2 regions of the Acholeplasma laidlawii PG-8A genome follow, and region 2 is predicted to be linked to the other one. Evidence: riboswitches for the same ligand, from Rfam matches in the RefSeq annotation. Region 2 holds a riboswitch; the other holds the start of a gene.
What was found. A riboswitch is a leader RNA that binds a small molecule or an ion and turns the genes downstream of it on or off. The one in region 2 is predicted to bind lysine.
Positions count from the first base shown of each region.

Region 1 (16,351 bases), 470 kb from region 2:
ATTGACAAAGAAATCCGGTGATTTTGGTATTGATGTAATCGCGAAGATCGAAAACAAGGTTATCGGTATTCAGGTTAAGCACTATAAGGGTAAAGTTGGTTATGATGCTGTTAAAGAAGTACATTCAGGGGGTAAAATTTATAAATGTAATGAATATTGGGTAGTCATATCAAATAATCATGGATTTACTAGACAGGCTAAAATTGGTGCAGAAAAGCTAAATATTAAATTATATGATATCGATGATTTTGCGTACTTGCTTGATTTTAAGTAAAAATTAGATACTCCTCTTAAAAATTAAAATTAGATAAAATAACACAGTCTATTATAGAAAGTGTGATTAAAATAAAATTAAGGATAAAAACTAAACTATACCCTATAAAAAGTATTGGAATGTCCAGTTTTGCTACCCTCTTATATTGACATTTATACCAGAAACTATGTAAAGTTTCTGGTTTTTTTAACCTGCTCAAACTAAATGTTAAAATCAAACTTAATAAACACTATAAGTAATATTAATTGACAAGTAATTAAAATTTAGATATGATATAAACATACCCCCCCCATATAGGGGTTAAATAAGGAGTGCACATATGAAAAAAAATCAATTTAATTCTAAGTCTAAGCATAATCATGAACACGCAATGGATGATAAACACGAACACATGAATCATCATAACCATGACGACCATAATCATCATAATCATGAACACATGAATCATCATAACCATGATGACCATAATCATCATAACCATGACGATCATAACCATCACAAACATCACCATCACGGTAACTTTAAGAAGATATTTTTAATTTCCTTACCACTTGGTTTAATCGTAATGTGGTTATCACCTTTTATGGGTATACACTTACCATTTCCATTTTATTATGAGTTTAAATATTCAGATATACTGGCCTTATTTATTTCTATAATACTCTTCATTTATGGTGGTAAACCATTTATACAAGGTGCAGTAACGGAACTTAAAAATAAGCAGCCAGGTATGATGGCACTTGTTACAATGGGTATTAGTGTATCTTTTTTATATAGTGTATTTGCTGTGGTTATAAGATATGTTACAGGTGAACACTATATGGATTTTTTATTTGAGTTTGCTTCTTTATTACTTATTATGCTACTCGGTCACTGGATAGAGATGCTTGCTTTAATGAAAGCAGGTGATGCACAAGAATCACTTGCAAAATTATTACCTAAAAATGCTTTACTACTAAAAGAGCATGGTGAAATGGTAGAAGTTCCAATTTCACAGTTAAAGATAAATGATGTAATCATTGTTCAATCAGGTGAAAATGTTGCTGCAGATGGCATTATTTTAAAGGGTGAATCTAGAGTTAACGAATCTTTATTAACTGGAGAATCAGTACCTGTAGTAAAAAAAGTTGGTGACTTTGTTATTGGTGGCTCAACAAACGAATATAGTAAACTAGAAGTTAAAGTCACAAAAACAGGCAAAGATGCATATTTATCACAAGTTAAAAACTTAATTATGGATGCACAGTCTAAACCGTCAAGAGCTGAAAATAATGCTAAAAAAGTAGCAGGATGGCTATTTTATTTAGCGTTATTTGCAGCACTTGTATCATTTGTTGTATGGTATTTGATGGAGGATTTAAATAGTGCTATTTTATTTTCAATTACAACTTTAATTATTGCATGTCCACACGCGCTTGGTTTAGCAATACCTCTAGTAATATCTAGAAGCACCAGCATTGGCAGTGTAAATGGTGTTTTAGTAAAAGATAGACAAACTTATAATTTAACTACTAAAGCGGATATTGTTATATTAGATAAAACAGGGACACTAACCACAGGTATTTTTAAAGTACAACATATTGATCTATTAGATAACTCACTAACTGAAGAAGAAGTTATTTCAATTTTATATGGTATAGAATCAGCATCTAGCCATCCGATTGCACAATCCATTATAGAATATGCTAAAAATAAGGATATTAAAGCTTTAAAATTCGATAAGATCAATTACATATCAGGTAAAGGATTAGAAGGTAGTGTTGGTTTAGATACTTATGAGTTTATAAGTGTAAATGCATATAAAGAACCAATCACGATTCAAAATGATTTTGGGTACACAGTAAGTATTCTATTAAAGAATAATAAAGCAATTGGGGTTGTCAAATTAGGTGATAGTCTAAAGACTTCAAGTCAAAAACTTATAAAAGAATTAAAACATAAAGGTATAAGACCTATTATGGCAACAGGTGACAATGAATATGCTGCAAAAATTGTAGCTAATAAACTAGACATTGAATATTACGCTAATCAGTCACCGGAAGATAAGTATAAATTAGTTGATAAATTTAAAAAACAAGGTTTAATTGTCATAATGATGGGAGACGGTATTAATGATGCACCTTCTTTAGCACTTGCAGATGTTGGTGTAGCAATTGGAGCTGGTACCCAAGTTGCTATAGATTCTGCAGATGTTATTTTAACAAATTCAGAACCAGGTGATATTGCATCATTTATTGATTTGTCTTTTAAGACAAACAGAAAAATGAATGAAAATTTAATTTGGGGTGCTGGTTATAACTTTATTGCAATTCCAATTGCAGCTGGTATTTTAGCACCGTTTGGAATAATTTTATCACCTGCAATTGGTGGTGTATTGATGTCACTTTCAACTGTAATTGTTGCACTTAATGCATTAACTTTAAACATGGTTAAATCTTGATCAAAAGATCTAATAAGTACTTAAAGCATTAAAAATAAGAGTATTTGATATATGACATTTATCACATTATATAATTTTTTTAAAATCTTAGGTTGATATATTAGGGATGTTATATTATAATGTCCTTACAAATAAATATAAATAGAGGTTGCGATTAAGAAGAGTAGAGTGGGGAGCCGGTAGGCTATGAACCACTTCAAAGGCAAAAATCGCCGAATAAATAATGAAGACATTCATTATTTATGGGGTTGTTGGTAATACCAATAACACTCCTACGAAAGTAGAGGAGCTATTATAATTGATATTATAAAACGCTTCTTGGCGTTTTTTTTTGTACAAAATAAATAAGGTGGTTTAATATGAAGAAACTTGTAACAATACTCATAGTGTTAATAATGAGTACTACATTAATTGCTTGTACGACACAAGCAAATAATGAAACTAAAAAAGATTTAGTCGTTGGATTAGAAGCGGCATATGCACCATTTAATTGGACTGTAACTAGTGTGAGTGATTACGCTTATCCGATTAGTAATCAACCAGGTTCATATGTAGATGGTTATGACGTTCAAATGTCAAAAGAACTAGCTAATATTATGGATCGTAATCTAGTTATTAAAGCAATCGAATGGGATGGGTTAATTCCTGCTTTAAACAGTGGCGAGATTGATGTAATTATCGCAGGTATGAGTCCAACAAGTGAGCGAAAGCTACAGATTAATTTTAGTGATGAATATTACCGTTCTGAGATAGTCATGGTCGTTAAAAAGGATTCAAATTATGCGAGTGCTTCAAAATTAACCGACTTTAACGGTTCTAAGGTTGTTGCTCAAAGAGGTACACTATATGATGATTTAATACCACAAATAGAAAACGTGGTACATCAAACACCGCTAGATGCTTATAGCAATCTAGTTGCATCTGTTATGACAAATGTATCAGATGCTTTTGTAGCAGAGCTACCAGTTGCAGAATCTGTTGTAAAATCAAATCCTTCATTAACAATTGTTAAATTTGAACAAGGATTTGGATTTACATCAGAAGAATCAGATATTACCGTTTCTGTAGGTGTTAGAAAATCAGATACTGAGTTACTTGATGAAATTAATAGTGCATTAAGCACAATTAGTGTTGAAACTAGAAATGAAATGATGACTGCAGCAGTGATCAGAAACAACGAATCTGAACTTAGTATATTTGATTTAATAGGTAAGTATGTATCACTATTCATTCAAGGTGTTGGGGTAACACTTCTATTAGCGATCATAGGTACTTTGGGTGGGTTTATATTATCGCTTATACTAGTTTGGCTAAAAACTCAAATAGTAGATAAAAAAAGAGATGGCTTCATTAGAATTTTATTTAAGCGTTTAACAAGCGGTATAGCTACAATTTATATTGTTTTATTTAGAGGTACACCGATGATTGTACAAGCAATGATTTTTTATTACGGTGTAAAACTTATTTTTGATCTATCTTGGTGGACACCACTATCTGCTGGTTTAATCATTGTTGTTTTAAATACTGCTGCTTATATAGCAGAAATACTGCGTGGTAGTATGAATGCTATTGATAAAGGACAAATGGAAGCAGCAAGATCTTTAGGGTTTTCAAGAGTAAAATCGTTATTATACATTGTATATCCTCAAGCAATTAAAAATGCATTGCCAGCAATTGGCAATGAGTTCATTGTCAATTTAAAAGATACTGCAGTATTAAGTGTGATTGGTGTGCTTGACTTATTTAATGCAACACGTCAAGTTGTTGGTGCAACCTATGATACTGTTACACCATTTGTTATTACAGCAATTATCTACTTAGTCTTAACAGGGGTTACATCACTTGCTGTAAATTACTTGGAAAACAGACAAGCAGGAAAGGAAGTTAAACATGCGTAATATCTTAGAGGTTAAAAATTTATCTAAACATTTTGGTTCACACCATGTTTTAAAAGATATTAATTTAAAAATTAATGAAGGTGATGTTGTCACTATTATAGGTTCATCTGGAAGTGGAAAAACTACACTACTAAGATGTTTAAACTTATTAAATGAAGCTGATAGTGGACAAATTATATTTAATGAAAGTGATCTCATGGATCCGAGTACAAACTTGGATCAATTAAGAATGAAGATTGGTATGGTGTTTCAGTCTTTTAATTTATTTAATAATAAAAATGTTATCGATAACTGTACACTTGCACCCATCAAATTGCTTAAAATGACGAAAGAAGATGCAAATGAATTAGCATTAAAATTACTTGATAAAGTAGGCATGAAATCATTTGCATATAAAAAGATAGACACCTTATCTGGTGGACAAAAGCAAAGAGTGGCAATTGCCAGAGCATTATGTATGAATCCACAAATTATACTATTTGATGAACCCACTTCTGCACTAGATCCTGAATTAACTGGTGAAGTATTACAAGTCATGAAAGATTTAGTAAATGAAGGTATGACAATGATTATTGTCACACATGAAATGCAATTTGCAAAAGAGGTATCTAGTAGAATCATATTTATGGATCAAGGATTGATTGTTGAAGAAGGTACACCAACAGAAATTTTTGATAATCCAAAAATGGAACGTACTAAAAACTTTATAAAGTAAATTTATTGTATAATAAATACAAAATACTATTTTAATAAAAGGGGACAAGTATGAAGAGAAGATTGTTGACAATCATTATGGTTGTTTTAGCACTGACATTGTCTGTACTAGGTTTTGTATTTGGAGGATTTGACTTAACAAACCTTCAAAAAGAGACACTAAATATACTGGTAATTGTGTGTGGTATCAGTATGGCTTATTGTTTTATCGTAGGAGAATTATCAGGAAATAATTCTCAAATGGATAAATTATGGTCTATTTTACCGATAGCATATGCATGGATAGTAGCGGTAAAAGGATCAATGCACCCAAGGTTAATTGTAATGGCTCTACTTATTACAATATGGGGTGTTAGACTTACCTTAAACTTTGCTAAAAAGGGCGCGTATTCTTTTAAGTTTTGGGCAGGTGAAGAAGACTATAGATGGATAGTTTTAAGAAAAGACCCTAAACTTAATAAAAAGTGGAAGTGGGCTTTATTTGATTTAGTATTTATTTCAGTATTTCAAAATGCCTTAGTACTTGCAATTACATTACCGCTTTTAGCGGTTATGGAATCTGCTATGGCTTTTAACATATTTGATGGATTGATTGCAGCACTCTTGTTAGGCTTTATTATATTAGAGACAATTGCAGATAGACAGCAGATGTCGTTTCAAACCAAAAAATATAGCCTTTTAAAGGAAGGGAAAAGTTTAAAAGATCTACCTGCACCATATAATTTAGGGTTTAATACTCAAGGTCTTTGGGAACGTTCTAGACATCCCAACTATTTTTCTGAACAAGCTATTTGGATAGTCTTATATCTGTTTACTATCAGTGCAGGAGTAGCTAGTTATATATTCTTTAACTGGACACTAGTTGGTGCGATGGTACTTATATTATTATTTATGGGTAGTTCTTTATTTTCTGAAAATATTTCATTAAGTAAATATCCAATGTATAAGGACTATATTCATAAAGTTTCCAAGTATGTACCTTTAAGACGATATAATAAAATTAAATAAGTATTACATAATATAAAGCGCAATACATTGCTCATTTATACGATATTTAACGTATATTATGCAATGTATTGCGCTTTATTTATTATAGAATATTCATGTAAATGTTAAAGATGAAAGTTGTTTTTATTAGCATGCATAAAAATTGCATTTTTTAAAGTGAATACTTGACAACCGTTTTATTTTGGTTATAATAATAACTAGATTGGCACTCTAAACTACAGTGTGCCAGAATTGGAGGTGATATTGTGATTAAGCCATTAGAAGACTATGTTGTTCTATCAGTTAAAAAGGAAGAAAAAACTACAGCAAGTGGTATTATCCTAGCAACTGAAGACAAAGACAAACCAGCTATGGGTAAAGTAATTTCAATAGGACCAAAAGTTGAAAATATTAAGGTAAATGATGAGGTTATTTATCAATCTTATGCTGGAACTAAAGTCAAACTAAAAGAGGTTGAATATTTACTAGTTCAATCTAAAAATATTCTCGCAATCATAGAAGAATAGTCATATATTAAGGAGGATACTTATAATGAGTAAAGAAATTCGTTATGGTAAAGATGCTAAACAATCTTTACTAAAAGGGGTAGATTTACTTGCTAATACAGTAAAAATCACCCTTGGGCCAAAAGGAAGAAATGTAGTCTTGGACAAAGGATACGGTTCTCCACTGATTACAAATGATGGTGTATCCATTGCAAAAGAGATTGAATTAAAAGATCCATATGAAAATATGGGAGCAAAATTATTATATGAAGTTGCATCTAAAACAAATGATGTTGCTGGTGATGGTACAACAACTGCAACACTACTTGCACAATCCATTATCCATAAGGGATTTAAAGCTGTGGATAATGGTGCAAATCCAGTCTTAGTTAGAGAAGGTATTTTACGTGCTGGTAAAGAAGTTTCACAAAAGTTATTAGAAAAATCTAGACCGGTTGAAACTAGTGAAGATATAGAAAATGTAGCAAGCATTAGTGCATCCTCTAGAGAAATCGGTAAAATAATTGCCGAAGCGATGGATAAGGTTTCAAAAAATGGTGTGATTTCAGTTGATGAGTCTAAAGGTTTTGAAACAGAACTGGAAGTTGTTGAAGGTATGCAATATGATAAGGGGTATATATCACCTTACTTTGTAAGTGATCGAGAAACAATGACAGTTGAATTAGAAAATCCACATGTACTTGTAACTGATCAAAAGATATCTACAATTCAAGATATCTTACCGATATTAGAGCAAGTTGTTAAAGCAAATAAGCCACTATTAATTATCGCTGATGATATAGAAAATGAAGTGACATCTACACTGATTCTAAACAAACTTAGAGGTACGTTTAATGTCGTTGCAACCAAAGCTCCTGGCTTTGGTGATAACCAAAAAGACATGTTAAATGATATTGCAATATTAACTGGTGCAACCTTCTATGCAAAAGATTTACAGATGAAGCTTCAAGAAATTAAATTAGAAGATCTTGGACTGGTCCAAAAAGCTGTTGTTAAAAAAGATACAACAACACTTATCGGTGGTCATGGCACTAAAGATGCTATTGACAAGCGTATTTTGGAAATTGAAGCACAAATTAATTCATCTACATCAGATTATGATAAAAAACGCCTACAAGAAAGACTTGCAAAACTTGCTGGAGGTGTTGCAATCATCAAAGTAGGTGCAGCTACTGAAGCAGAATTAAAAGAAAAGAAATTAAGAATAGAAGATGCGCTTAATGCAACAAAGGCTGCAATTTTAGAAGGTATTGTTGCTGGTGGTGGTTCCGTTTTAGTAGATATACAAACTGAACTGAAAGAAACACTTAAAGATAGCCATATAGATATATATAAAGGCATACTTGCTGTCTTAGATTCATTATCGGAACCACTTTATCAAATAGCTGAAAATGCTGGTTTTGATGGCCAAGATATATTAACAGAACAAAGAAAACAAAATAAAAACTATGGGTTTGATGCTAAAGAAGGTAAGTGGGTTAATATGCTGAAAGAAGGTATCATTGACCCAACTAAAGTTACAAGAAATGCAATTCTTAATGCATCAAGTATTGGAGCATTAATGATCACTTCTGAAGCAGCAGTTGTGGAAATTAAAGATAAAGACCAAAATATACCTACACAACCAATGTATTAAAAAATATAAGATGCCCGAAGGCGATTGATATGTATATACATATCGTCTTCGGGTATTTTTTATAAACAAATGAAAATGATGATATAATTTAACTAGATAAACCATCTATAATAAGGCAATATTATGAATCCATAAAAAGGAGAATGATAGATAAATGGATGATTTAGATAAAATTCTCGCTTATTTTCATGAACTGATTAATGATAAGGTTCGTGCTTATGAGGCGCAAGAGGCAATGACACATTATAAAATAGAATATCCCACTGTAAAAGATCTAATAAAGACGTTAGATTTGGATATAGTTGATAGTGGCTGGTTTGGAATACCAGGTATGTGTGGTGGATTTGCATACAAACTTTTATATAAAAATGATAAGTACATTTTAAAAACCTCTAATTGGAGCAGGGTTAATGCTGGCTCGGAACAAGATCATGATATTACAGCAGAAGGTATTATCCAAATAAGTGGTTATGGTATGGGCATTAAAAAATAAATTAATTGTTCTATAGATAATAATTAATATTAAAAAGGGGAGCATATAATATGCATTTAAGTAGTGATGATTCAGTTTTAATAAGAGTGCCAAAACATTTAGTTGTATCAACACATGAGCACCCAGAACCTTATGGAGAGGCTATAGTAGTACTTGTTAACGGTATGTATACAGATGTATATACTAAAAGTGATGGTGAATACTATACAACTACAAATGATGATGATTTAATCGCTTATCTAAAACAGTTTTTAGATGAACCTTTAAAGTAATTAATAAAATGGCTTTACAAGAATACTGTATAGCCATTTTATTTTTATATAACAATAAGCAGTACTTAATCAAGTTTATTTCATGATTTTTATTGTGCTATAATTAATGTGCATATAATTTAAAGGATAAAAATCATGAAAAGAACGGTTTTAATATATATTGAACAAAACCATAAGTATTTATTAATTCATAAGCAGAAAAAGGATATGAACTATAATAAATACATGGGTGTTGGCGGTAAAATTGAATCGGATGAATCACCTATAGAAGCGGCAATAAGAGAGGCTTTTGAAGAGACTGGTTTAGTTATTAAACCAATCTTTAAGGGAAACATCTATTTTCATTCTAAAGACTATAAAGAACATATGATACTTTATAAGGCACTAGAATTTAAAGGAGTACTTAAAAGTAGTGAAGAAGGGAATCTTACATGGGTAGAAAAAGATAAATTAAGACAGTTACCTATGTGGGAAGGTGATTATTATTTTCTAGAAAAGTTAGATCAAGAAGAACCCTTCCAGATGCATCTATATTATGATCAAGATAAATTGATTCATGTTTCAGAAATAGAAACCATATTAAATAAGTAGTAAGGAGATAGTATCATGTGTTTTAAAGATAAAGTAGCTGTGATAACGGGTGGCGCTAGTGGTATAGGAAAAGCTATTGCTGATAGTTTTGAATCATTAGGTGCTAGAGTTGCTGTAATTGATATTAAAGACAATCCATACTTTGTTGGAGATATATCAGATAGAATAGTTTTAGAAAAATTTACACAAAAAGTACTTAAAGAGTTTGGAAAAATAGATTTTTTAATAAATAATGCACCGCCAACGATGTTGGGGTTAGAAGATGCTTCTTATGAGGGTTTTCAAAAATCACTTTCTATTGGAATACTCGCACCATTTTACTTAACTAAACTGTTTAATAAAGAATTTAATGAAGGTGCAGTCATTATCAATATATCTTCTTCAAGAGATAATCAAAGCCAACCAAACACAGAAAGTTACACAGCTGCTAAAGGTGGTATTAAAGCCCTTACTCATGCACTTGCAATAACGCTTCAAGGCCGTGTTAGAGTAAATAGTATTTCTCCTGGTTGGATCAACACCACATCAACTGCTTATGAAGGTCCAGATGCACTTCAACATCCAGTAGGCAATGTTGGAAAACCATCTGATGTTGCAAACCTTGTTACCTTTTTATGTTCAACTAAAGCAAGCTTCATCACAGGTGAAAATATTAGAGTTGATGGTGGCATGTCTAAATTAATGATTTATCATAATGATTTTGGCTGGACCTACAATAAGGATTAAGGTTAAGTTTAATGGAGGATTTTAATGAAAGAAACAGATCTATATGAACCCTGTAAAACTCTACTTGAAAGTCAAGGCTTTGAAGTAAAGGCAGAAATTCTTAAAACAGACATCACTGCAATCAAAGATAACTATATAGTGATTGTTGAACTTAAAACAACCATTTCATTAAAACTAATTTACCAAGCAATCGACAGGCAAAGAATAGCAGATAAAGTCTATGTTGCCTTACCAAAAAAGGTAATTGGTTCAAGAAGAGGTTCTGCAAAAGACTTCATGAACTTACTAAAACGTTTAGAAATCGGACTGATTGCTGTTGGTACGCATGCAGAAGTTATAATAGAGACTTTTGGATTTGATTTAAAGAAAAGTATCAATTCAAGTAAGAAACAAAAAGAAAAATTAATCAAAGAATTTTCATTAAGAAAAAGTCAATCTAATATAGGCGGAACTAGTGGTAAGGTTATGACTCACTATAAAGAAAGAGTTATAGAAGTCGCTAAGTATCTTTACCTATCTGGTGAAAAGTCCCCTAAAGAAATCACCTTATATACTGGCATAAAAGATGTACCTAATATATTAACCAAGAATTACTATAAGTGGTTTGTAAGAGTTTCTAGGGGTATATATACCTTAACGGATGTAGGTAGAAGTGAAATGGAACCTTACTTTTTAGATGATATGATATATGAGTAGTAAAACAGGTGGTGCAAGATAATTGCACCACCTGTTTTATTTATAGATTTAGTTAAGTTAGTAAAAAATCTGCTGTTAAGGTGTTAGAAACATAAAGTCTCCAGTTTTTACGGTTTGGATTCCAGTCATAGATAACCCCAAATACAGACACTTCGACATTTTCATATTCTAGATTGACTTCATAGTCAATTAACGTATCTTCTAATTCACCAATATCATTTTTAAAGTATAGACCATTATTAATATATTGTGTATTATTTTTAGTATAAGTTTCAGTAACTGTTAATGCGTAATCCCATCTTGTAGAGTTATGGGTATCTAATTGTAGATAACCTGTAACTTTAAGCATGGATTGTAGATAACCATTGTTGATGTTTTCTACAAAGTTTTCTAGTTTTAAGTTTAGGATAGTACTTAAACTTACCTCTTTAACTGTAATTTTAGATACGGGTGTTGCACTAGATATTGCAGTAATGTCAGTGCCAGGATTGATGACTTCAAATGTAGGGATGTAAAGGTGTGACTTATAGTTACCCTTCACTTCATAAACAGTGTTTAACGATGTGTAGTTATGAATCTTTGCACCATGAAGTTTAATGAAGTTTTTACCATCAGTCATATATACTAATGTAGTTTCATTTTGAACATCCATGAATACTGTACCTTTAATTGTGATACTATAAGCACTCGCTGCAGTACCTTTACTGTTAAGTTCTAAACCTTTAATTAAGTTAAATAGAATGTCAAAGTCTTCAATCACTTGATCTTCATAGGTAAAGTTATGTTTACCTAAATCAGATAAGTCGTTTTGGTAAGTGACTTTCCAGTCATTTATATCCCAAGTACCAATTGGTCCGGTCACTTCAGGTATTCTAACGACAGTATAGTTAACACTACCTTTAGTACCTTCAATCAACCAACCATTTTCATTTGGTGTCTCACCAATCACTCCAAAGACATCAATGATGACGTTATCCTTAACTAAAGTAAGTGCATCACGTCCAGTGAAGTTTGCAACTTCACTAGAAAGGTTGCCTAGTAATTTAATATCATCTAGACTAAGTGGTGCATAAATGACGTAAACTTCTTTATGCTTTAATGTACCAGTTAAGTTTTGAGTATAGGTAGGTGTTAAACTACCATTACTGTAAAGTTCAACACGGTAATTAGATAAATCTACATCATAACCTAAACTGTTATAAATCTCAATATATTTTGAAGTGGCATAGATGCCATCACCTTCAAAATATTCTGAGATATATAAATCTGGTATTCTAGCAATTTCTTCTGGTAGATGATAATAATCCATTTCATGTAGTTTTAGATTTGTATAAACTTCAAAACCTAAGACTAACCACTCATCTTCAGTCCATGTAGCATTTGGTCCAAAAACATCTGATTTTCTTACAATCGTATTATCTTTGGTAGCATTAACAACGCCACCTGCATTATATCCATCAGATACAGGGGTATCCATGATACCTACAACATCAATTAAAACATCATTTTTATATAAAGCGATCGGATCATTACCGTTAAATGAGATTACTTGGTGACTCGCATCACCACTATTTTTAATGGTGGTATTTGCAGCACCGTTATAAATAATATAAGTTTCTCCATCATTTAATACACCACTTAGTGCAAACTCATATTGAGGCGTACTCGCACCATTATTAAATAGTTTTACACTATATTCTGATAAGTTAATATGTTTTCCTGTACCATTAAAGATTTCAATATACTTATTATAGTTACTACCTTCTGAGTATTCACTAATAAATAAATCACTTGCATACATAAAGTCAGGTGGTATTACTTCAAACTCTAAAATATGCTCAATATCATTGAAGTTAAATGTAATACTAAATGTACCCACCTTAGTAAAGTCTACGAGTGATAAATCTAACATATCATCAGTAACTTCAATCGTTGTTCCATTAGAATCTACAATAATAAAGTAAGTTTTAAAATCAATATCTGTGGTACCTAATGTAAATTCAGTAGGTAGCGCATCATTTACTACAACAGTATATGTTATAACAGGTGTGTTATCAACGACCTCTAAAACAACAGTTTTACTTAAACCTTGGTAATTTAATACTAAGTTATAAGTACCCACTTCATTTAGATTAACGTTTGAACTATCGATCATAGATTCTAATACTTCAATGAAGTTACCTTTAGAATCAGTAATTGTAAAGTAAGCTTTAAAATCAATGTCTGAATCATTTAATTCTAACGTAGTTGGAAGTGATTCATTAATAGCTAGTGTATAAGTAATTTCTTCCTCGGGTGCTGTTACAGTAATAGTTACTTCATTTTTCAAACCTTCAAAAGAAATTTTAATGATATAACTACCTGCCTTAGACATATCAACTAAAGATACATCTAACATAGATTCTTCGATAGTTATCCTATTTCCTAGACTGTCTTTGATGATAAAAAAGTCAGTATAGGTAATAGAAGCACCAACTTCGTAAGTGGTTGGTGTAGCTTCATTAATCAGTATTTCATAAGTGACTTCATCAGTCGTTGTACATGATACTAAGAAGATTAGTAGTAGCATCATGGTTATGGCTTTAATATATTTCATGTTAACCCCTTTTATATAGATATTTAAATAACTATGTATTATAACATACCAAACGAATCTATTCCAACCATAACTCATAAAAAGCACTTTGGTCATTTGAATATATCTTGGTATTTATGTTTTGATAATTGTTTATGATTAAAAAATGATATGATTAAATTAATATAGATTACATCAATATGATAGGAAGATAATTATATGGGGAAGATTGAATTTAAAAGGGATAAGAAATTTATGAATGCACTAGTTCCTGTTTATATATATTTAGATGATCACTATGTTGGAGTTATAAACAATGGAGAAATCGTGAGTAGAACAACTGACAAAACATTAGTGACTTGTTTTTTAACTTGGGGTGTATCCACGGATCCTAAAGGTGTAATCAGACAATCAGAAAAAGTCAAGATTAACACTACCAATCATGTGAGGGTCTTAGTAAGAAGTAAGTATTCAATCAGGCATGGTGGTACCTTCCATTTGGAATTAGGAACTTATAATATTGAACTTTCATAAATAGTTAATTTTTTCTCATAGAAACCATTACATAATTTTAAAAACTTACCGGTTCGTATGTGGTAAGTTTTTTATTTTTATATTGCTTTAATTATGTAAAAATTAAAGATATTTCGAATATGAAAAAAACAAAAACAAATGATTTGACATTATCTATAAAAACTATATAATCATTAGCATGCTAACTATATTATGAATAAGGAGGTACCGACTTGAATATTGGACTTGAACTTAAAAGTTTGATGAACCTAATGGTTCGTTATACCCATAAATTATCTGAACTAGAAAGCTTATCTATGCAGCAAGCTGCAATAGTTAAGTACTTAATTCATCATAAAGATAAAGATTTAAACTCTAAAGATTTAGAGCAAGCATTTAGTATGAGGGGTTCTACATGCTCTAGAATGCTAAAAGCGATGGAGCAAAATGATATGGTTGTTCGCATAGATGATAAAGAAGATTCAAGAAAGAAAATTATAAAACCCACCGAAAAATCAATCCAGATTATTCGAAACATCAAATCAAAATTTGATGAAATGGAAAATAGAATTAAAGATAATATCTCTAAAGAAGAATTAGAAGTCTTCTTTAGAGTGATTGACCAGATTAAGCAAAATATAACCGTAGAAGAAGAGGGTTAAAAATGATTAAAATACTTAAACATATTACATTAAAAGAATGGTTGTGGATATTATTTTCACTTGTCCTTATTATGGGGCAAGTCTATTTAGAATTAGAACTACCACAATACATGCTTAATATTTCAAGGATGGCACTAGGTGAAAATGCAGTGCTTATGGATATTGTATTAGAAGGATTAAAAATGTTAGGACTTGCATTTGGTAGTTTATTATCTGCAGTTGTTGTAGGTTTAATCTTTGCTAGACTCTCATCAAGATTTGGTGCTAGACTACGTTCTAAGATTTTTGAAAAGACAACAGAGTTTTCAATGGAAGAGATAAATAACTTTTCAACACCTAGTTTAATTACAAGATCTACAAACGATATTAACCAAGTTCAGATGATTATCTCACTTGGTGCTCAAATCATCTTAAAAGCGCCTATTTTAGCGATTTGGAGTATATATAAGATATCTGACTCTAGATGGGAATTTACATTATCAACAGTTGTTGCTATTTTAGTTATTAGTGTTGTCTTATTAATGGTCATCTTCCTTGCAATGCCAAGATTTAAAAAAATTCAAAAAAATACAGATGAACTCAATAAGCACTCAAGAGAAAACTTATCAGGCTTACGAGTTATAAAAGCTTATAATGCTGAAAAGTTTCAAAAAGATAAGATCAACAGTATTAGTGATACTTTAATGAATGACAGTTTGTTTGCAGGTAGAATCATGAGTTTCATGATGCCTACTATGACACTCGTTATGTCAGGTGTGGGGCTTGCGATCTACTGGATTGGTGGCGGATTAATTGGTGATATCGCACTAGATCTTACAAATCCAATGGTTGGATTATTAGCTCGTATGGAAGTATATGGGCCAATGATTATTTTCTCACAATATGCAATGCAAGTCATTATGGCATTTATGATGCTCGTTATGATATTTGTTATTATGCCACGTGCTCAAGTATCAGCAAACCGTATTTTAGAAGTGCTACAAACTAAAACTAAGCTTACAGATGGTAAGTTAAACTTACAAGAACAAGTAGAAAGTTTAACTTTTGAAAATGTGAGTTTTAAATATCCCGATGCATCTGATTTAGTTCTTGAAAATGTATCCTTTAGTGCAAATAAGGGTGATGTAGTTGCAATTATCGGTGCTACAGGTGCTGGTAAAACAACATTAATCAACTTGATTCCTAGATTTTATGATGTTACAGAGGGTCAAATTAAAATCAATAATGTAAATATTAAAGATTACAATCAAAAAGATTTAAGATCAAAAATTGGCTATATTTCACAACAAGCTTTTCTGTTTAGTGGAACGATTCAAACAAACGTTAACTATGGTGTGGATAATGATA
Region 1 covers NC_010163.1:1,289,742-1,306,092, reverse strand. The annotation lists gene ACL_RS06205 (restriction endonuclease) at 1-274, shown strand, start outside; gene ACL_RS06200 (copper-translocating P-type ATPase) at 594-2,714, shown strand; lysine riboswitch at 2,849-3,014, shown strand; gene ACL_RS06195 (transporter substrate-binding domain-containing protein) at 3,074-4,612, shown strand; gene ACL_RS06190 (amino acid ABC transporter ATP-binding protein) at 4,605-5,327, shown strand; gene ACL_RS06185 (DUF1295 domain-containing protein) at 5,378-6,334, shown strand; gene ACL_RS06180 (co-chaperone GroES) at 6,580-6,840, shown strand; gene groL (chaperonin GroEL) at 6,866-8,476, shown strand; gene ACL_RS07335 (hypothetical protein) at 8,631-8,969, shown strand; gene ACL_RS06165 (hypothetical protein) at 9,020-9,241, shown strand; gene ACL_RS06160 (NUDIX hydrolase) at 9,377-9,832, shown strand; gene ACL_RS06155 (SDR family oxidoreductase) at 9,848-10,558, shown strand; gene ACL_RS06150 (DUF2161 domain-containing phosphodiesterase) at 10,583-11,254, shown strand; gene ACL_RS06145 (lamin tail domain-containing protein) at 11,307-13,850, opposite strand; gene ACL_RS06140 (hypothetical protein) at 14,049-14,363, shown strand; gene ACL_RS06135 (MarR family winged helix-turn-helix transcriptional regulator) at 14,576-15,004, shown strand; gene ACL_RS06130 (ABC transporter ATP-binding protein) at 15,007-16,351, shown strand, end outside.
Region 1: linked by a shared signal. The riboswitch ahead of ACL_RS06195 (transporter substrate-binding domain-containing protein) and the one ahead of lysA (diaminopimelate decarboxylase) in region 2 are both predicted to bind lysine.

Region 2 (16,351 bases):
CTAACATCCTCTATAAGTCTAACTTTAGATGCCTTTTATACAAAAACCACAGTTACATATGATCCAACACTTACAGCGGATATTTTACTCATAGATGATGAAATCATAACTGGTGGAGAGTATTTAAGAGTCACTAAATATATGGATAAATTAAGAAAGTTATATAGTATTCCTTTTTATGCAAAGATAACCTCTTATAACTTTGTACCTAAAAAAGCAGGATTAGCATCCTCTTCATCAGCATTTGCAGCACTTGCATATGCTGCAACTAAAGCATATGGACTAAATTTAGATTCTAAAGAACTTTCATCACTCGCAAGATTAGGCAGTGGCTCTGCATCACGTTCTATCTATGGTGGTCTAGTTTTATGGCATGAAGGCCATGATCATATGTCTTCTTATGCAGAACATTTAACTCACATGGATGATTTAGCAGTAATTGTATGCTTAATTGATGAAACTCCTAAAAAAGTTAATAGTACCGATGCAATGAACAGATTAAACGAATATCCAGACTTAAAAGAGTTATGGATATTAAGCACACAAGATGCATTAAATGATATGAAAGAAGCCATAATAGAAAATGATTTTGACAAGATGGGGTCTATTGCAGAATCTCACGCAAGTTTAATGCATTATATTATCCAAGAAACTGGTGTTTCTTATCTAACAGATCAATCATTTAAAGTCATGGATTTAACTGAAAAAATACGTAATGAAGGTATACCTGTATACTACACAATGGATGCAGGTGCAAATGTAAAAATTTTAACAAAAAAAGAGTATGTAGAAACCATAAAAGCTAGATATGAAAAATTATCTAAGGTTATAGTAAGTTATACAGGAATGGGGGTAAGTTCCTTATGATATCACTAAAAATACCTGGAAAACTATTCATTATTGGGGAATATTCAGTTATTAAACCTGGTAATGAAGCAGTGATAGTAGCTGTTGATAAGTTTATACACGTTCGGGTTAAAGAAGATTCTGATTACCAATTTTCATCTGAAATGGGGCATTTTAGATGGATGTTATCAGATCAATTGCCTGTCTTTGTTTATGATACATTAACACATGCAAAAGCCGCTGTTTACATTGCTCATAAATATATGAAATATAAACATATCACACCTAAAAGTTATAGTATTCAACTGTTTTCCGAACTTACAAGCAAGGATAACATTAAATATGGTTTAGGTTCATCAGGTGCCGTTATAGTCGCTGTTATTAAGGGTATTTTAAATTTCCATGGTATTGAAATCTCAAAATTGGACTTATTTAAATTAAGTGTACTAGCTCAAATAGAAATTTCTGATATTACATCTGGTGGAGAATTAGCTGCATCCATTTATGGTGGTTGGGTATTTTACCAAAGATATGATCTTATTTGGATATTAAATAGAAAAGGTCATATTTCAGAAGTCATGGAGATGACTTGGCCACTGCTTAAAATAGAAAAACTACGAAAAGGATCTATCAAGTTGGCTGTCTGCTTTTCAGGTGTATCACAATCTACCAAAGCATACACTGATAAAATGACAAATTTTAGTGGGAGTAATTGGTATGCAAACTTTTTAACAAAAACTAAAATCATTGTCAATCAATTTAAAGAAGCGTTTATAAGGTCAGATTATTATACAATAAAGTACATGATTGATTTATACCGTCAAAAACTGAATGAATTAGAAGAAAATGCAGGTATTATTATTGAATCAGAACCATTTAAAAAGATGATTCAAATTGCTAGTGATTATGGCTATTCAGCTAAAACTAGTGGTGCAGGGTATGGAGACTGTGGTATAGCACTTACAAAAAATGAAACAGATAAAAGAACGCTTCAAGATGCATGGATTAAAAATGGATTAATTGCACTTGACATAAAGGTATGGGATTACGATGAGTAAAAATAGAAAAGACGATCATATTAATATTGCAAAGTCATTCAAGAAAAAATCAAATATGTTTGATAAGATACTTTTAGAGGGTACAGATTTACCTGATTTATCTATGGACGATATTGATTTATCTACAGAATTTTTAGGTATGAAGGTTCCGTATCCGTTCTATATTAATGCAATGACTGGCGGTAGTGAAAAAGCACATAAGATTAATGAATTTTTATCAAAGATTGCAGATCATTTTAATTTACCGATGGTGACTGGAAGTCAATCGATTATGTTTAAAGATCCATCTTCAATTGATTCATTTAAAGTGATAAGAAATAATCATAAAGGCATTATAGTCGGTAATATAAACCCTAATATGACACTAGAACAAGCACAAGTAGCAGTTTCTACAATCCAAGCTAATGCTTTATCAATTCACTTAAATGTGATTCAAGAACTGGTTATGAATGAAGGTGACAGAGATTTTAGATTGTGGTCTAACCACATTGAATCTGTCGTTAAGCATTTGAATAAACCGGTTATTGTTAAACAAGTTGGACTAGGTTTATCGCTAAAGACAATCCAAAAGATAAAAACACTAGGTGTAAAATATATTGATGTTTCAGGTAGTGGTGGTACATCATTTATTGATATCGAATCCACTAGAAGTGCTAAGGACTATAGTTACTTAAATGATTTTTCAATTGATACTGCTCAAGCCTTAATCAATCTTAAAAATGAAAAAGATTTAGAAATATATGCATCAGGTGGTATACGTCATCCACTAGATGTTATTAAATCGCTCATCTTGGGTGCTAAAGCTTGTGGACTATCTAAATGGTTCTTAGACTTAACGGATTTAGAATTTGCTGCCGCAGTTAAAAAGGTCGAGGAATTCATTGAAGATCTTAAAAAAATCATGTTGATTCTTGGCGTTTCTAGTCTTAAAGATTTAAAACAAGTCACATACAACATAGTGTAAATGAAAAACCATCACCTTTAAAAGTGATGGTTTTCTTTAAGAATTGACTTTAATTAAGCTTCGTTTGCTTGTATCTTCTTAACTAAACTCATGATAAGGAATACAAATGCTGCAATTAATAACATAGTAGTAAACCAAACATTAACAGATTGATCTAAATTATTTGAAAATGATGTAAATATGCTGTTTAATCTTAAGAAAATGGATGAAGTGATTGCATACATTGCGTATGCAATACCCACTGTACCAGAACCTAATAAAAATGCTACAAGTACAATTAGGAATACCAACAGAGTTGAACTAAATCCAAATACAACATAATATGCTGCAAAGAAGATAATCATCGGTAGTGTGATAAGCTCATTAACTTTAGCAGGTTTTGGTCTGTCATAAAGTAAATAGGCAACAACTACACCCAGTGTATATAACATAATAAGTACACTTACAATTTGATCTCCACTAAATGCATTTGATGGATTATTACTGAATAAATCGCCTAAAAAACCACTAAGTGATGATGCAAATAGAAAGAATAAAATACCATGTGATAAGAGTGCATTAGATTTTGATTGTGCCCAAATGACAGCAAACATTAAAATCATAATACCAAGATAAACACCGAATGTTACTAAGTTAAATGTTCCGATATTTTCTATAATATTTAGAATGTCTGCATGCCAGAAGACTGCAAAAATGACTACGATTAAACCACCAATTGAAACTGCAAAACTCTTTAAGGCCGTTAATAATGCCTTCATACTATAAATCCTCCTTTAATGTATTTTTATACATTTGTCTATTATTATTTTAATAAAAACCAAATAAAAAAGTGTCATAAATGCATAATAACACTCTTTATAAACTATTTTTTATGTTTTTTAGATACTTTTTTTGATTTAGTAAACCATCCAAATGGAATAGTATTTGCAAGAGCAAGACCTAAAGCGTAGTAATACCAAGCAATTAATGGTTTATTTTCTTCAGTTAAAGGATTAGATAATTCACTTTTAGGTACTAAGTGAATTTTACCATCTAAGTAGGTGATTTCAATAAATATATCAGTCTCACCAAATTCTATAACATAGTAACTATCAGCTAGAGTAGTCTCAGGTGGTCGTTTAACTGTATAAAGTTCCACAGGATTTAATCTTACAAATTTATAGTCTAAAGCAAAAAAGAAGATGATTAATATTGAAAGCATAAAGCGATTCAAAATAAGTTTAAGTAAAAGTTTCATAATTCCACCATTTAATTCTAAATTTATACTATAATTATTGTATCATATAAATAGTATAATGATTGTAGTTTAAAGCATCAAAATTAATAGAGAGGATGAATAAATATGTATAAAGAAACAAGAATCATACAAGCATCTGAAATTGGTTACAACAATAGGGTTAGAATCACAGATCTTATTGATATGATTCAAGATGTGGAAGGTGCACATATTGAATCATTAAGTGCACTTGCAAAAGAAAGTAGAGAACAGAAATTTGCAATTGTCTTAAATTTTCGTTATGTACATATTAAATATTGGCCAAAATATAAAGATATGTTAGAACTTACAACATATCCTTATGAAACAAAACAATTTTTAGGATATCGTAATACTTTAATACATGATCTTATGGGTAACTTATTAGTAGAATCGTATTGTTTAGGTTCATTTATACACATGGACAGTAAAGCACCACATAGATTAAGTAATGAAGTATTAAGAACACTTGGTAATAGAAAAAAACATGAGATGACTTATATGGGCAGAAAGATTAGTTTAAATAGAAAATTAGTCTTTATTAAGTCCTTTGATCAAGTAGTATTACCATCTCATCTAGATTACTATCAACATCTAAATAATGCAGTATACGTTGATTTTGCATATAACATGCTTCCTCTAGATTTTCAATTTAGCACTTTAGTTTGTGAGTATAAAAAAGATTTTCAATTATTTCAAAAAATGGTTTTAAAACTATATCAAACTGAAGAAGGGTTCTTAGTACAGTTCTTTGATGAGTCAGAAACACTTTATTCAATAATTGAATTTAAATAACTAAATTAGGCGTTTGTCCTAAAAATATGATAATATGAGTTGGCAATAAAATTTAAGGAGCGTATTTATGAAAGTTTTTGACTACGAAGATATTCAACTTATTCCTTCTAAAAGTATTGTAAAATCTAGAAGTGAATGTGATACATCTGTTCAATTTGGACCTAGAAGATTTAATCTTCCGGTGGTTCCAGCAAACATGGCAACCATTATTGATGAAAAGTTAGCAATCTGGTTAGCAAGTCATGATTATTTTTATATCATGCATCGATTTGATGAAGCATCACGTATACCTTTTATGATAAAGATGAAAGAACTTAACTTATATACATCAATTTCTGTTGGTGTGAAACCACAAGAATATGATTTTGTTGAAGAACTTTCAAGACTTAATTTAGTTCCTGACTATATTACAATAGATATAGCTCATGGTCATAGTCAACTAGTCATTGACATGATTACTCATATTAAAAAACATTTACCTACATCATTTTTAATTGCGGGTAATGTTGCAACTCCTGAAGCTGTAAGAGAGCTTGAAAATGCAGGCGCAGATGCTACAAAAGTAGGGGTTGGTCCAGGTAAGGTTTGTATCACTAAAATCAAAACCGGTTTTGGTACAGGTGGATGGCAACTCGCAGCACTTTCTCGTTGCAGTAAAGTTGCTAGAAAACCAATGATCGCAGATGGTGGCATTCGTACCCATGGTGACATTGCAAAATCTATTAGATTTGGTGCATCCATGATTATGATTGGCTTTTTATTTGCAGGACATGAAGAATCACCTGGACAAACAATTGAAGCAGATGGTCAAGTACTTAAAGAATATTTTGGTTCCGCATCAGAGTATCAAAAGGGTGAAAAGACCAATGTTGAAGGTAAGCGCATCTTAATTTCTTACAAAGGTAAAATTGAAGATACCTTAAAAGAAATGACAGAAGATTTACAATCATCTATATCCTATGCAGGTGGTAAAGATATTGAGGCAATTACAAAAGTGGACTATGTAATTGTTAAAAACTCTATTTTTAATGGAGATTGGATTTAACTAAAAGACCTTAATGAAGCAGTTTTGAATAAAAACTGCTTTTTTTGTACACTTTTTATATCATTTTACGCACTTTTTTCATAATGTTGATATAATATAGTTACATGAAATCATCTAGGGGAGATAGTATGGTTTTTAATTTAATTATTTGGATTGCGTTTTTAATGTCGCTTTTAATTACTGCAAGTCTATATTTTTCTTATACAAAATTAAGAATTCCTTATAGAGGGATGAGGCATTTTATCTATGGTCAAGTCCTTATTTCAGTACGTTTTGCATTAATATGGTTTCTAAATGAAACTTTAAGATTTTATTTGACCCCAATGATTGGTATTGTGATATTAAGTGGTGTTTTTGTCTTTAGTAGGTCAATAAGTAAATTTTCTAAATCAGATGTAAAACCAATCGATCTATACGTCATCTTACCTGTATCTTTTATCATCTATAATTATTTTTTATACATAGATGAAAAGTTGAATTTTCAGATAGTAACCTTGTATACAGTCTTAATCTATATGTATGCTAGAGCGGTTATTACTGTATATTTAAGAAGAGATGCTATTGAGGATAAAACACATTTACTTACATTAACAATGACACTATTTAGTGGACTTTACTTATTTAGAGTACTACACTCGTGGATGACACTTCAAGATCTAATTACATATCTAGAACTTAAAGATAATCAAGCAATCACAGTAATCTTTACCTTCTTACTACAGATACTCTTAACGTTTATTGTATCTAATCTAATTTATACTCGAGCACGTGTTGAAATAAAGAAAATTAACAGTGGTTTTCATCATTCACCAGTTTCAATGTTGATGCTTGATGAAGATAAAAAAGTAGTAGATGTCAATACACGGTTTACTGATTTTTTAGGTTATAAGGTAGAAGAACTACTTGGCAGTCAGGTTTGTGATCTTAAAATGTTTAAAGAAATTTGTCATTTATCTGAGTTCAAACACATGATGCAGTCAAATAACCCGTATCATAATGTGGAATACAGTATACTTAAATCAGATGGAAGTATCATACGAACACTTACTTCTATATCAGTTATTAATTATGTCGATCAAAAACATTCTATTATTACATTTACGGATATATCTAATCTACATCAAATGAATGAACAACTAACAGATTATGCATATTATGATGATTTAACGACATTACCTAATAGACGTTACTTGTCTAGATTAATTGATAGTAAAATTACAGATAATAAACGGTTCGCACTTATGTGTATAGATTTAGATAATTTTAAACATATTAATGATAACCATGGTCATACAGTTGGTGATGAGGTGTTACATCAACTGGCTAAAAGATTATTAAAAACTATACACGAAGAAGATTTTGTTGCACGCTATGCTGGAGATGAGTTTATCATTATTCTAAGTTTAGAAAATAATTCACATACACTAGAACATAAAATCGATAACATAATAGATGCCATAGAAAGTCAAATATACTTGGATAATAAAGTGTTTAACCTTAAAGCTTCTATCGGTTTATCTGAATATCCACTCCACGGATTAACACTTAATGATCTTTTAAGACAAGCGGATACTGAAATGTATCGTATAAAACGTATGGTCAAGTCAAGGGGTCTAAATAATTAATGCAATACAAACATAAAGATGCAAATCTTAAGACGATTTGCATCTTTTTTTCACTTTAAAATACACAAAATCAGTGTTATAATAATATGCTTACGATATTATGAAGAAAGTAGACATTTATGAAAAAAATAATGAGTTTCATTGTATTAAGTTTAGTACTTATATTAATTAGTTGCCAAACACTTGGAGATTCACCAGGTGAGGATACAATTATTTTTGAAGTGGCTGATGATATTGAATATGTTATTGGTGAAGAACGACCAATTTATTTAGAATATGTAACAGCTAAAGACATAAATAACATCACTTTTATTCATTTTGTGACTTATGATGACAGTTTGGTTAATTATGAAGTTGAAGGTGAATACCAAGTTACATTCGAACTAGACTATGAAGATTATCATAAAGCAATTACAGTGGATGTCCGTGTGGTTTCAACATCAACAACTGTAAATTTAGATTTAAACATTTTTTATATAAACGATTTTCATGGGGCTGTTTTAAATAATGAAGAACAAATTGGGTTAAGCCGCATCGGTAATTTAATTATGGATGAAAAAAATAACAATCCAGATACCACCTTATTTTTAGCGGGTGGAGATATTTTACAAGGACAATTAATCAGCAATTGGTATGATGGTGCTTCAACAATAGAACTGTTAAATGATATGGAGTTAGACGCATTTGTTGCAGGTAACCATGAATTCGATTGGGGTGTTGATGTATTAACACAGTATTTTAATGGCCAAAACGATTTACAAGCTAATTTTCCATTACTTGGTGCAAACGTTTATGAAAAATCATCCAATGAGATGGTAGAGGGTTTCGAACCTTATACTATCATAGAAAAATCAGGTATTAATGTTGCAGTGATTGGTACAGTGGGCTTTGGTTTAGAATCTTCTATTGCATATGCAAGAATTAAAGACTACAAGTTTATTGATCCTGTAGAACGAGTCATGTATTTTGCTCATAAAGCAAGAACAGAAGATGATGCAGATATTGTCGTTGTAATTAATCATGCGGATGATGATGGATTTAATAATTCTATTGCAAATCTCAAAGGTGACTATAAAGTAGATGCTATCTTTAATGGTCATACCCATAGATACTATACAAGAACAATTAATAACGTACCTGTTATGCAATCCGGTGCAAACGGATCACATGTAGGACACGTTACACTGAATTATGACTCAAAACAAGGAGTTTATAACTTCACTCAAGCAAACTTAACTCAGTTCACTGAAGAAAGACTAAATGTGGAACAGTCAAGTATTAAATTTAAAATTGATAACTTCTATAATGAAATTTCAGGACTATATGACCCAATCATGATTTCTGGTGAAAATATAGAAAGAAGTTCATTATCAAATTATATTGGGAAACTCATGCAATCAAAGTTTGGTGCAGATGTTGGGCTTCATAATACCGGTGGCACAAGAGATAGCATTAGTAATGGTGAAAGCCTAAGTTATGCAAAACTTCATGCCATATCACCGTTTGATAATACAGTTGTTTTAATCGATGTTACAGGTGAAGAACTATGGGATGCAATCGGTGGTGAAAATGCATATTTTAGAACGGGTTTATCTATGAATGATATCCAAATGCAAAGTACTTATAAATTAGCATTAAATGACTATATATTTGGTTCAAAATGGTTCTTACGTGATAAACCAGCTGTATTTACTGGTGTGACTGTACTTGATCTATTTGTAGAAACTGTAGAAAATCAAAGTAGCGTATATGAAACATGGACATCTACACTGCCTATTATGTTTAATCAAAATGTAAGTTTGTTTGCTCACTTAATTACATATTCTTCACAAATTCATATATAATTCAACATTTATTTTTATTACATGTTATAATGTAGACAAAATTAAATCAATCTCGAATAATGAGGCTGCGAATACAAATAGTACATCACGGAAAGGTGTCATTCGCCGAAGCATAAACATTTGCTGGGTGTAAATTGAATAAATTTACAACTGTTTCTTATAACTCGCCTAAAGTTATAAAGAATTGCGCATTATTAAGGGAATAGGCAGAAGTTTTAGTTAATTTATTAAATCACTAGCTTTTGCTAGTGATTTTTATTTTTAATTGAAAGGAAGACCTAATATGACAACAATTCAACATATCAGTTTCGAAGATTTAAAAAGTAAGTATCAAACACCACTCTATATTTATGATGAAGCAGCTATTCGCAAACAATGTAAGGTGTTTATAAATAAGTTTAGACATCCTAAAGTGTCAAGTAATGTTATCTATGCTTCTAAAGCATTTTTAACGATAGCTATGGCACAACTTATTATGAGTGAAGGACTTCACTTAGACTGTGTATCTCAAGGTGAGTTATATACAGCGCTTAAAGCAGGGTTTCCTGTTGAAAAGATCGTGTTACACGGTAATAATAAGACCAAAGATGAACTGCTTATGGCACTTAATTTTAGAGTGGGTACAATTATAGTTGATAATGATTATGAAGCAAGTATTTTAAACGAGATTGTTAATGATAAATATAAAGTCAGTGTCATGTTAAGAGTTAATCCTGGTATTGATGCACATACGCATAAATATATTAAAACTTCAACCTTAGATTCTAAATTTGGTATGTCGATATTAGATCCTAGAACTAAAGAGACAATTAAGTCGTTAAATGACAACCCAAATATTAATTTTTTAGGTACACACTCTCATATTGGTTCTCAAATTCTAGAAGAACATTCATTTTATGATCATGCAATTACCATATTAAAATTTTATAAAGAAATTAAAGAGCTTTACCAAATTGACTTGAAGGCAGTCAATTTAGGTGGTGGATTTGGTGTGAAATACATTAAATCAGACACTAGATTAGACTTAAATAAAGTATTACCAGAACTATTGGAAATTGTATATCAAACAGCAAACAGTTTAGAGATTTCGGTACCACACGTCTATATTGAACCAGGTAGGAGTATTGTTGCTGAAGCAGGCTATACACTTTATACAGTCAATCAAATTAAAGAAACCATTAATAAAAAGAAATACTTGTTTATTGATGGTGCAATGAATGATCATATGCGTACTGCACTTTATCAGGCTAAATATGACGCATTTATAGTAGGTAAGGAAGATATGGTTCATGATACAACCTACACAGTAGCAGGAAAAGCTTGTGAAAGTGGGGATATCATTATTGAAGATATTTTACTACCTGATGCAAAACCAGATGATTTATTAGTTGTAAGAACTACAGGAGCATATCATTATTCTATGGCATCCCATTATAATAGATTAACTATCCCACCGGTTATATTTGTAAAAGATGGTCAATCTAAAGTGGTTGTAAGAAAAGAAAGTTTCATGGACCTTCTAAGTCATGATGAGGCATTAGTATAATATGAGAGCAGTTTTAAAGTTTGGTGGTTCTAGTGTTCAAAACCTAGATTTAATGAAAGAAGTTGCCCAAACGATTATTGAAAAGAAAAACACCTATAATGAACTCGTTGTTGTATTATCAGCCATGGGAAAAACTACAAATAGTTTAATTAAAATGGCCAAAGATATTACAAAATATCCAAATAAGCGTGATGTGGATTTACTCATATCAACTGGTGAGGTTGTATCAATCGCGTTACTTTCTATTATGTTAAATGATATGGGTTATAAATCGATTGCTTTAACTGGAGAAAAAGCAGGGATTTTAACCAAGGGTACTCATACTAAAAATAAAATATCAAGTATTGATACAAGACGTGTTGAAGCGCATATTCAGGCAGGTAATATTGTCATTGTCGCAGGTTTTCAAGGTTTTAATGAAGCAGGTGAAGTCACTACTTTAGGTCGTGGTGGATCAGATACAACAGCAATTGCTCTAGCAGCTAAACTTGGTGCTATTTGTGAAATTTATACAGATGTTTCAGGCATTTATGGTGTGGATCCTAGGATTTATCCGGATGCTCAAAAATTAACCCAAATAGATTATGAAGAAATGAAAGAAATGGCATTTTTAGGTGCGAATATCATGGAACCTAGAAGCATTGATATTGCTCAAAACTATGGTGTAACAGTCTATGTCACATCACTTAAAAACCCTTTAGAAGGGACTTACATTAAGGAGTACAAACAAAACATGGAAGATAAAAAAATTACTGGTATTGCTGTTACAGAAAAAGTAGTTATGGTTTCAATTCGCCGTATACCTTATTCAACTAAGATTACTGCAGAACTGTTTAAAGATTTAGCACTAAACGAAGTTAATATTGACGTTATTAACCAAAACCCTAGTGTGGGTGGTACCATTAATATTGCATTTACGGCCCATGCTGATGATTTAGATGCAGTCAACGAAGTACTTGATAAATTTGAAGCTAAAAACCCAACCATTCAAGTATTAAAAGTAAATGAAGTTGTAAAGGTATCTATTGTAGGTAGTGCGATGCGCTCCCAATCTGGTATTGCTGCAGAAGTATTTGAATTATTTGCAGAAAATGATTTAGAAGTGAAGTTAGTTACAACATCTGAAATATCTATTTCCTATACATTTGATAATAAATATAAGAATAAAGTCGTTGAAGTATTAGCTAAACACTTCAATGTTTAGTCAAAAGGTGGAATCTATGAAAAAAGTTAATGTTGGTATTGTAGGTATTACAGGTTTGGTTGGTCAAACTCTACTAGAAATACTTGAACAATCATCCTTACCGGTAGATACGCTTTATGTATACGCATCCAGTCGTTCTAAGGGTAAAGAAGTTGCATTTAAAGGTCAAACTATCATTATCAAAGAACTGAACGAAGATAGTTTTAATGATCCTTTAGATATCGTGTTTTTTGCAATAGAAAGTGACCTTGCTTTAAAATACGCTAAAATCGCAAGTTCTAAAAAGATATATGTTGTAGATAACTCCTCAGCGCACCGCATGATAGAACATATCCCATTAGTTGTACCTGAGGTGAATAGTCATGTGCTAAAATCTAGTGACTATATAGTTGCAAATCCAAATTGCTCTACCATACAAAGTGTTGTAGCACTTCATACAGTACATCAATTATTTAATTTAGTAGATGTTGACTATTCAACCTATCAAGCAGTCAGTGGTTCAGGGGTTAACGGTATAGAGGATTTAGAGAGAACATCACAAGGCTTAGAACCTAATTTTTATCCAAAAACGATATATAATAATGTTATACCTCAGATAGATCAATTTCTTGAAAATGGTTATACTAAAGAAGAAATGAAGATGATTTTAGAAACTCAAAAAATATTAGCTTCAAAGATAAACATAACTGCAACAACAGTCAGAGTCCCAGTAAAAGTAGGACATAGTGTCCAAATTAAAGCTACCACAAAAGAAAATATTGACTTGGATAAACTAAAGAATGCTTACGGAAAAATAGACGAAGTTAAGTTATATCCATCCAATGATTATCCAACACCTTTAGATGCAAGTGGCTCGAATTTAGTTCACATCGGTCGTATCAGAACAGACTTAAACTATCCAAACAAAGTACTATTATGGACAGTAGCTGATAATGTTAGAAAAGGTGCTGCACTTAATGCAGTACAAATAGGTGAGTATATCTATAAGGAGTTTATAAAATGAAAAAATTTACAGGTTCAGGGGTTGCACTAGTTACTCCATTTAAGGGGTCTAAAATTAACTACCCAGTACTACAAAAATTATTAGATTTTCATATTGAGAATGAAACAGATTTTTTAGTGATATTAGGTACTACAGCTGAATCACCAACACTTACCTCAAGTGAGAAAAAAGAAGTTATTTCGTTTGTAGTAAATTACATTAATAAGCGTATACCTATTATGGTAGGTACAGGAAGTAATGATACAAAACAAACGATATCTTTTTCAAGAACTGCACAAAGATTAGGTGCTGATGCTTTATTAATTGTTACACCTTACTATAATAAACCAACTCAAAATGGGTTATTAGCGCACTATAAGGCTGTAGCTAAATCAATTAATTTACCTATTATGCTTTATAATGTACCATCTAGAACCGGTGTGAACCTAGAAGTAGATACAGTTAAACGCTTAAGTAAAGTCAAAAATATTATAGGTATTAAAGAAGCAAGTGGTAACTTAGAACAAGTTAAATCTATTATTGACCAAACACATGAAGATTTTATTGTCTTAAGTGGCAATGATGACCAAGTCTATGATGTTTTAAGTTTAGGTGGTCATGGTGTCATATCTGTTACTGCAAATATTATTCCATTATCTACTTCACTACTTATTCAAAACTTTAGAGCTGGTATAGATAATAAAGAAGCATTTATAAAATTCAACAAACTTCATGATATGATGTTTGTTGAATCCAATCCTATACCTGTTAAAAGAGCACTAGAACATTTAGGATTTGAAGTAGGTAAACCAAGATTACCTTTAACGAAACTTGGTGCTAAACATAACCGTATGTTGTTAAAAGTTTTAAGAGACTATAAGTTGGTGGATAATGATTAAAATAGCAATTAGTGGTGCACTTGGTAAAATGGGCCAGGTCTTAAAAAAACAAATATTATTAGATGAAACACTTGAATACATTGGTGGTTATGATCGTAAAAGGTCAGAACAAATAGTAGATAAGTTAGATGACTTAGGTAGCTTTGATGTGTTAATTGATTTTTCCACACCTACTATATTACCTGCACTTTTAGACTTTGCCAAAAAACATCATAAAGCATTAGTACTTGCAACCACAGGTTATAGTGAAGATGATTTTCTTTTAATAAAATCATATAGTCAACATATACCTATCTTTTATTCTGCAAACTATTCTGTTGGTATACACTTACTGACAAACGCACTCAAAGTTGTAAGCAGTCAAATAGATAGTAGTTATGATATAGAAATGATTGATAAACATCACCGTTTTAAAAAAGATAGTCCAAGTGGCACAGCGTTTAAACTATATGATGCAGTCAATGATGCATTACCTGAAAAAAGAGCACTTATTCATGGTGAATCCAGTGAAAATGGAGTTCACGTACATAGCCTTCGACTAGGAAACTATGTTGGAGAGCATACTGTCATTTTTTCTAACCTAAGTGAGACTTTAGAATTTACACATATTGCTCATGAAAAGAGTGTTTTTGCTGAAGGTGCTATTAAAGCAGCTAAATTCATTAAAGATAAGAAGAGTGGATTATTTGGTATGGATGATTTGCTAGGTGCTTAACGCACCTTTTTAATCAATTTAAACAAGGTGATTAACAATTTTAAATTATGAAATTATTCAATCAATATAAACTTAATGTTTATGACAATTTTATGGATAAATTTAACCTCCAGACTAAAGCCTCTACTTTAGTCTGGATTAAGCATGTCATGTTACCGCATTTTAAATATGAGTTTGATTTATATAATAAAACTGCACTTTCATTAATTGATGAATCACTTTTGGGTATCCCAAATGTAACCACGGCTAGGGCGTATGCTTTTAAGTTACATGAATTAGCTAGAACACTAGAAAATGATAAACAGTTCTATATTAGAGCGCTTGCTCATATGGTATCTACAATCCATGTTAAGACACATGCTCTTAAGTGTTGTGATTATTTGATAAAGATGATACAATTTCAAACAAAAGATGCTGATCGAGTTGTAAGTGAAAGGTTAAGACAAATTTCACTCATTGATAGACAACAAGAGGATACAATATGACATTTAAAGTAGAATTAGTTCAAAAAGAAGATGCTCAAGCTATGTTAAGCTACTTAAAAGAAGTTGGAAGCGAAACCAATTTCTTATTATTTGGTGCAGAAGGTGTTGGATTAAGCATAGAAGAAGAAATGAACGTGTTAGATTCATTTAGTAAGACACCTTACAAAAAAATGTATGTCGTTAAAGATGATTCAAAAATCATAGCTACTGCTCACATACAACTTCATACAAAAGATAGAACAAAGCATAAATCAAGTATTGGAATATCTGTTTTAAAAGCTTACTGGAATCAAGGCGTTGGTTCTATGTTAATAAAAACACTTATAGATTATGCGAAGTCTACCGGTATTACTGAAACAATTTACCTTGAAGTATTATCTAATAATCATAAAGCAATCGGACTTTATGAAAAGTTTGGATTCTACACATATGCAGTGGATAAACGTTCTACTAATATAGATAATGAGTACTTTGATAACAATTTAATGAGACTAGATCTATAAATTTTAAAATTTTTTTACATATTTTAAATACCTAGGTTATATACTTGAAGTATATATTTTACGTGTGGTATAATATTTTTAACTTATGGGACCCAAAGTGGCCTAAAAAGGAGAAAATTATATGAGAAAAAATCAAACATTCGAATTAGTGTTAACTTCTATTTTTGTTGCACTAATTTTTTTAATGGGTATGGTACCACAAATTGGATTCATCACAATTGTTCCAGGTAATCCAATCACAATACTACATATCCCAGTTTTAATTGCAGCTGTTTTGCTATCTTTTAAGTACTTTTGGATACCGGGATTAGCATTTGGTGTAGTAAGTTTAATACAGGCAGCAATGAACCCTGTAGGGCTTAATATTGCATTTATTAATCCGTTAGTAAGTATACTACCAAGAGTTTTATTTGTATTTGCTGTATTCTTCTTATTTAGATTATTTAAAATCTTAAAAAATACTAAATTTGGAAGTTTCATTATTATTGCATTAGTTGCCGCAATTACAGGTGTTGCAATCTTTGAAGGTACATTTGTTGTTTTTAGTAATTTAAGTGATAATGCAAATTATATTATTGCTGGAGC
Region 2 covers NC_010163.1:820,441-836,791, reverse strand. The annotation lists gene mvaD (diphosphomevalonate decarboxylase) at 1-867, shown strand, start outside; gene ACL_RS03960 (phosphomevalonate kinase) at 864-1,904, shown strand; gene fni (type 2 isopentenyl-diphosphate Delta-isomerase) at 1,897-2,868, shown strand; gene ACL_RS03950 (hypothetical protein) at 2,922-3,626, opposite strand; gene ACL_RS03945 (hypothetical protein) at 3,731-4,105, opposite strand; gene ACL_RS03940 (acyl-[acyl-carrier-protein] thioesterase) at 4,211-4,918, shown strand; gene ACL_RS03935 (GMP reductase) at 4,986-5,963, shown strand; gene ACL_RS03930 (sensor domain-containing diguanylate cyclase) at 6,092-7,588, shown strand; gene ACL_RS03925 (bifunctional metallophosphatase/5'-nucleotidase) at 7,708-9,432, shown strand; lysine riboswitch at 9,484-9,632, shown strand; gene lysA (diaminopimelate decarboxylase) at 9,716-10,978, shown strand; gene ACL_RS03915 (aspartate kinase) at 10,980-12,182, shown strand; gene ACL_RS03910 (aspartate-semialdehyde dehydrogenase) at 12,199-13,185, shown strand; gene dapA (4-hydroxy-tetrahydrodipicolinate synthase) at 13,182-14,063, shown strand; gene dapB (4-hydroxy-tetrahydrodipicolinate reductase) at 14,056-14,778, shown strand; gene ACL_RS03895 (putative immunity protein) at 14,826-15,263, shown strand; gene ACL_RS03890 (GNAT family N-acetyltransferase) at 15,260-15,766, shown strand; gene ACL_RS03885 (ECF transporter S component) at 15,888-16,351, shown strand, end outside.